2 regions of the Cnuibacter physcomitrellae genome follow, and region 1 is predicted to be linked to the other one. Evidence: riboswitches for the same ligand, from Rfam matches in the RefSeq annotation. Region 1 holds a riboswitch; the other holds the start of a gene.
The links. A riboswitch is a leader RNA that binds a small molecule or an ion and turns the genes downstream of it on or off. The one in region 1 is predicted to bind glycine.
Positions count from the first base shown of each region.

Region 2: linked by a shared signal. The riboswitch ahead of IEX69_RS07095 (L-serine ammonia-lyase) and the one ahead of gcvT (glycine cleavage system aminomethyltransferase GcvT) in region 1 are both predicted to bind glycine.

Region 1 is NZ_BMHD01000001.1:888,691-892,084, forward strand. It holds gene gcvH (glycine cleavage system protein GcvH) at 1-303, opposite strand, end outside; gene gcvT (glycine cleavage system aminomethyltransferase GcvT) at 305-1,426, opposite strand; glycine riboswitch at 1,482-1,579, opposite strand; glycine riboswitch at 1,580-1,668, opposite strand; gene IEX69_RS04225 (tetratricopeptide repeat protein) at 1,699-3,394, opposite strand, start outside.
Region 2 is NZ_BMHD01000001.1:1,518,893-1,522,286, reverse strand. It holds gene IEX69_RS07095 (L-serine ammonia-lyase) at 483-1,868, opposite strand; glycine riboswitch at 2,009-2,099, opposite strand; gene IEX69_RS07090 (GNAT family N-acetyltransferase) at 2,169-2,705, shown strand; gene IEX69_RS07085 (NADP-dependent oxidoreductase) at 2,981-3,394, opposite strand, start outside.

The DNA.
Region 1 (3,394 bases):
CCAGCCCGCGCCGTAGGGATCGCCGTTCACGGTCTCGGGCGCGGCCTCGGCGTCGGCGTTCTTCTCGAGCACGGTCCCGTCCAGGGGCGAGAAGAGCTCGCCGACGGACTTGGTGGACTCGATCTCGCCGACCACGGCGCCGGAGCTCACGTCAGCTCCCTCGTCCGGGAGGTCGAGGTAGACGATGTCGCCGAGCTGCTGCGCGGCGTAGTCGGTGATCCCGATCGTGGCGGTGTCGCCGTCGATGCGGACCCACTCGTGCTCGGCGGTGTAGCCCAGGTCGTCGGGGAGTGCGTCGGTCATGTCAGTCCTTCTTCCGGCGGTAGAACGGGAGGGAGACGACCGTGACGGGGAGGCGGCTCCCCCTCAGGTCGACGTACAGGGTGGTGTCGGAGGCGGCGGACGCGGGGTCGACGTACGCCATGGCGATGGGGTGGCCGAGGGTCGGCGAGAGCGCGCCGCTCGTGATCTCGCCGATCGGATCCGTCGCGGACTCGTCGGGGAAGACCGCGTATCCCGCCCGGGGTGCTCGGCGCCCCTCCCCGACGAGACCGACCAGGCGGCGCTCATCCGGACCGAGGGGAGAGCGGGCGGCCTCGGCGCCCGGAGCCGTCGAGCTCGCGGCGACGACCCGCGCCAGGGCGGCCTGAGGCGGTCGGATGGAGGTGCCGAGCTCGTGCCCGTAGAGCGGCATGCCCGCCTCGAGGCGGAGCGTGTCGCGAGCGGCGAGGCCTGCGGCGACCAGCCCGAGGGGCTCTCCCGCATCGCGAAGAGCACGCCACAGCGCGGCGGCCTCGCTCGCGGGGATCGAGATCTCGAACCCGTCCTCGCCCGTGTAGCCCGTGCGGGCGAGGAGCACCGGTGTCGCGCCGAACGAGCCGGCGGCGATGCGGTAGTAGCCCAGGGAGCCGAGGTCGTCGACCTCGAGGCCCTGGGTCTCCGCGAGCACCTGCGCGGCTTGGGGCCCCTGGACGGCGATGAGGGCGCGGTCGTCCAGGTCGGTGACGATCACGTCGAGCCCCTCGACGCGCTCTCGGACGGAGCGGACGACGACGTCGTGGTTCGCGGCGTTGGCGATGACGAGCACCTCGTCGTCGGCGAGCCGGTAGACGACGACGTCGTCGAGGACGCCCCCGTCGTCGTCGAGCAGGAGGGAGTACTTCGCCCGGCCGGCCTCGAGGTCCTGGACGCGAGAGACGAGGGCGTGGTCCGCCGCCTCCGCCGCGGCCGGACCGGTCAGGGTGAACTGCGCCATGTGCGACAGGTCGAACAGGCCCGCCGCCTCACGGACGGCCCGGTGCTCGGCGAGGTCGCTGTCGAAGCGGACCGGCATCGACCAGCCGGCGAAGTCGACGAAGGAGGCGCCCGCCGCCTCGTGCTCGGCCTGGAGCGGGGAGGGTCGGGAGGGGGACGATTCGGGGGGCATGAGCTCTCCAGCGTGCGCGGAGCACGACGCCGACGGCGTCGCGCTGGTGGCGAAGAACTCCCCCTCTGTCATCGGGCCTGAGAGCTTCACCGCGTGAGCGGCTTTCACCATCGGCGAGCCCGCATCGGTGCGCGGACTGCTTTCCAGAGCGGCCTGGTCACAGCGGTACGAGGACCTGAGAGATTATCGGGGAGGATTGCTCCTTCGGTGCCGGCTCGAGCCGGCTCTCCCGCTGTGACGTGTGGGCCCGTTGTTCGATTGTGGTTGCGAGTCTAGCCGGGTCGGGCCTCGGCGGTCGAGGGCTCGCCGGAGGCCGCGGCCTCGCGGCCGTCGAGCCGCGCGAGCTCCTGCTCGGCGGCGCGCCCGTCCGGCCCCGGCGCCGCCGCCGCGAGCGCCAGCTCCGCGCGTGCCTCCTCGGGCCTGCCGACGAGCATCAGCATCCGGCCGGCGAAGAGCCGGAGTCGCGCCGAGCAGGCGGGTTCGCCGATCCGGGTGAACTCGTCGGCGGACACCCGTGCCGCTTCGATCGCCGCGTCCTCGTCGCCCAGGTCGTCGAGCACGCGGGCTCTGGCCTCGAGGGTGCGGGCCCGGAGCGCTCGGTCCGTCACCGCGGCGCGGACGGTCGCGACCGCGTCGATCTCCTGCAGGGCGTGCCTGTCACCGAGTGCCGCGAGCGCCCGTGCCGCACGCAGCCGCAGCTCGACGAGCTCGTCGGGGTCGCCGAGCCGGATCGCCGACGCCCGTGCCGCATCGAGGAGGTCGACGGCCTCCTCGCTCCCCTGGTCGGCGAGCAGCTCGCCGAGGGTCAGCTCCAGCTCGAGGCGGCGGCGGCGCATCCGTTCTCGTTCGACCGGGGAGGGACCGGCCGCAGTGGCGGTCGCATCGGCGATCGCGGAGGCGAACGCGTCCGTGTCCGCGTCCGTACCCGCGTTCGCGGAGGTGGCGTCCGTTGCGTCGTCGACGGCGGCGAAGTGCTCGAGGGCGACACTCCAGGCACAGTAGGCGGCTGCGTCGTCATCGTCGTCGCGGCACGCCCGGCCCAGGAGCCAGAGGACCTCCGCCGTGCTCGGACCGTGCTCGCTGCGTGCGGCGTGCTCCAGCACCCCCTCGAGCTCCGCGCGGGCCTCGTCGCCCCGCCCCGCGAGCACGAGAGCGGAGGCCAGCTCGAAGCGGGCCGCCAGGGCGTCCGGCCGGCCGATCGTCACGGCGATCCGCGCGGCCGTCCTCCGCGCCTCGACCGCACCGTCGAGCTGGCCCGCGTCCGTCAGGAGGGCGGCCAGGAGCCCGCAGGTGTCGATCATGCCGTCGTGGTCCCCGAGCTCCGTGTGGACCGCGAGCGCCCGGTCGGCCTCCGCCACCCCGTCGTCCGCTGAGCCCAGCGCGAGATGGGCGTGCGAGCGGTGCAGGTGGGCGGCGGCCCGGATCCCGCGGTCTATCCGCTCGACGAGCACGTCGCCGAGAAGGGTGAGGGCACCCCGGTGGTCCCCTGCGGCACCCCTCGCGCGGGCACGCAGCAGCAGCGCTCTCGCCCGCAGCTGCTGAGAGGGGTGCGCCGTCGACGCCCTCGTGACCGCCTCGCCCAGGAGCCGGTCTGCCTCGCGCCACCGCCCCCTCTTCAGCTCCACGCCCCCGTACGCGAGGAGGAGGCGCGCCAGGACGGGGTCTGCGAGACCGAGACCGCGGGAGCGCTCGAGGGAGTCGGCGAAGCGCTGGAGCGCATCCGGGGCATCACCGCCGAACAGGAGCAGCCCGAGCTGCAGGTCGAGCTCCGCCTCATCGTCGAGGTCGTCGACGACGAGGCACTCGAGTCGACGCTCCAGTTCCTCCTCTGCCGCCCGCAGCGCGCCCTGGTCGACCAGGAGCCTCACCCTGAGCTCGAGCAGGGTCGCCCGCTCGTCGCGGTCGGCGCACAGCAGTCCCTCGTCGATGAGCCGGCGGGCCTCATCGGCCCGTCCCGCGGATGCGTGC
Region 2 (3,394 bases), 630 kb from region 1:
TCGCCACGAGTGTCAGATTCGTGAGCTGCCATCGTCCGAGAGGGCGCACGCGGCGCCAGTCGGACAGTGGATCTGACAGTCGTGGTGGCCTCTTTGAGCGCAAGGTCGCCACCAGTGTCATATCCGTGCCCTAGTCGGTCAGGGCGCAGGCGGCGCCAGCCGGGCCGCTGATCTGACAGTAGTGGTGGCCTCCTTGAGTGTGAGGTCGCCACGAGTGTCAGATCCATGGCCTGCCCTGGTGAGGCGCGTCGAGAGGTGGCCGCGTGGGATCGGGCTGTTGGATCTGGCAGTTGTGGTGGGGTCGTCGGGCGGGAGGTCACCACGCGTGCCAGATCCGTTGCTGCTCTCGTGCGAGAGAGCGCAGGGGGTGCCACTCAGGCCGCGGATATGACAGTTGTGGTGGCCTCCGCCAGCGCGAGGCCGCCACGAGTGTCAGATCGGCACTCGCGCCCGCGGACCGCGCCCGCGGGCCGCGGAGGGGGTCAGCACTCGACGACGTGGACGCCGACGGTGAGGGCGAGGCCGCCGCGGGCGGTCTCCTTGTACTTCGAGTGCATGTCCGCGCCGGTGAGGCGCATGGTCTCGATCACCTGGTCGAGCGACACGTGGTGGGCGCCGTCGCCGCGCAGGGCCATGCGCGCGGCGTTGACGGCCTTGCCCGCCGAGATGGCGTTGCGCTCGATGCACGGGATCTGCACGAGTCCGCCGATGGGGTCGCAGGTGAGCCCGAGGCTGTGCTCCATGGCGATCTCGGCCGCGTTCTCGACCTGCGCGGGCGTGCCCCCGAGCACGGCGGCGAGACCCGCCGCCGCCATGGACGCGGCCGATCCGACCTCGCCCTGACAGCCGACCTCGGCGCCCGAGATCGACGCGCACTCCTTGATGATCGAGCCGATGGCGGCCGCGGTGAGCAGGAAGCGGACGGCCGCATCGTCGGGCGAGGCGAGGCCCGCCGGCGTGTAGTGGAGCGCGTAGTCGAGCACCGCGGGGATGATGCCCGCGGCGCCGTTGGTGGGGGCGGTGACGACCCGTCCGCCGGAGGCGTTCTCCTCGTTGACGGCCAGGGCGACGAGGTCGACCCAGTCGAGGGCGAAGGCCGGATCGCGTCCGGGATCCTCCTCCCGCAGCCGGGCGAACCACTCGGCGGCTCGGCGGCGCACCTCGAGCCCTCCGGGCAGCGTCCCCGATCGGGTCATGCCACGCTCGGCCGAGCCGCGCATCGCGTCGCGGATCGCCAGCAGTCGCGCTCGCACAGCGGAGGCGGTGCGCCCGCCCGCGACCTCGACGCCCATCATGACCCCGGCGATCCCGTCGGCGTCCTCCGACGCGCGATCGAGCAACTCCGCGGCCGAGTGGAACCCGACGCCCGTGCTACCGGACGTCACGCCCCGCAGCGGCGCCGCACCGTCCTCGACCACGAAGCCGCCGCCGACGGAGTAGTACGTGCGCGAGGCGAGCATCTCGCCCGACGCGTCGAGCGCCGTGAGCGTGAGCGCGTTCGGATGCTCCGGGAGCATCCGGTGCGTGAGGACGATGTCGCCCTCCGCCAGCGGGAGCGTCGGCCCGCCGGCGAGCCGGATCCGCCCCGACGCCCGCCAGCGAGCGACCCGGTCGTCCTTCTCGTCGGGATCGATCGTCTCGACGTCGTGCCCCTCGAGCCCGAGCATCACCGCGGGCAGCGTCCCGTGACCGCGCCCCGTGGCCGCGAGCGAGCCGAACAGCTCCACGCGGATGCGCGCCACGCGCGACAGCAGCTCCTCCTCGGCGAGGAGGGCCGAGAAGCGCGCCGCGGCCCGCCAGGGCCCGACGGTGTGCGAGCTCGAGGGGCCGATGCCGATCGAGAAGAGGTCGAACGCGCTGATGGTCACGGAGGCTCCTTGATCGGGCCCGGTGTGGCCGGGCGTCGTCGCCTCCCCGCTCTGTCCTGTGACCTGAGAGCCCCGGAGCCCGGGGGCTCCTTCCACCTTCGGTAAGCGCCGTGTCGAACGCCGCTGTTCTCCAGAGTCGCCTCGCCGCCGCGGTGTGGGGCCTGAGAGATTCCCGGGGAGGGTTTGCTCCTACGGCACCTTCTCGGGAGAAGGATCTCCCGCGGCAGGTCGTCAGCGCTCTCAGCTTACTCCGCCGTCCGGCGTGACGAGGGGTCGGATGCGCGCCGCTAGGGTGGAGAGGTGGTCGAGGTCAGGCGTGCGGTGGCGAACGATTCAGCGGCTCTGGCGAGGGTGGCGGCCGCCACGTTCCCGCTGGCCTGCCCGCCCGGATCCGACCCCGCCGACATCGCCGACTTCATCGCCGCGAACCTCACGGAGGAGCGCTTCGCCGAGTACCTCGCCGACCCGGCCAGGGTCATCACGGTCGCCGAGGGGGAGGCCGATCGCTCCGAGTTCGCGGGCTACACGATGCTCGTCGAGGGTGATCCGTCGGATGCGGATGTCGCGTCCGCGCTGCGCCTGCGACCCACGATCGAGCTGAGCAAGGTGTACGTACGCGAGCAGTACCACGGGGCCGGGGTGTCCCGGCGGCTCGTCGACGCGACGATCGCCGCCGCCCTCGACACGACCGCGAAGGGCGTCTGGCTCGGGGTGAACGACCGGAACGCCCGCGCGGTGCGCTTCTACGAGAAGTCGGGGTTCGAGCGGGTCGGCCGCAAGACCTTCCGGCTCGGCTCCACCCTGGAGAGCGACTTCGTGATGGAGCGCCCGCTCTGACCCGGCCGTCCGAGCGGCACGGGCAGCCCGCGCGGCACGGGCAGCGCGAGCGGCGGGGGCATCGCGGTCAGCGCGGAGGCCGCGGAGACGCCGCGAGCGCCTGAGCTCCGCGGGTTCCGCCCGCCGCGAGCACGAACGACTGCGCTCACGCCGTCCTCCCCGCTCGGAGCGGGCGCAACCCGCACCAGGCCGGCGGCGAGCGGCCCACGGCGGCGGCGCGAGCGGCCCGCGGCGGCGCGAGCGGCGCGAAGCCCCGGGACGGCCGCAGCCCGCCCCTAGAGGGGCAGGGCGCCGACCTGCAACACGACCTTGCCGCGCGTGTGACCCGACTCGATCGCCCGGTGCGCGTCCGCGGCCCGGTCGAGCGGGAAGACCTCCTCGACGTGCACTCGCACGTCTCCGGAGTCGAGCAGCCGGGCGATCACGGCGAGCGTCGACGCATCCGGGATGAACTTGTAGGTGGACGAGCGCACCCCGGCGGCCGCCGCGTCCGCGGCGAGCGTGTCCCAGCTCCCCGTGGGCGCGTTGACCAGGAGCCCGCCGGGACGCAGCACGGTGAGCGACCGGGTGCCGGTCTCGTCGTGCACGTTGCCGATGAGGTCGATCACCACGTCGATGCCGGACAGCACCTCGTCGAACCGGGTGCTGGTGTGGTCGATGACCTCCGCGGCGCCCAGCCCGCGGAGGAA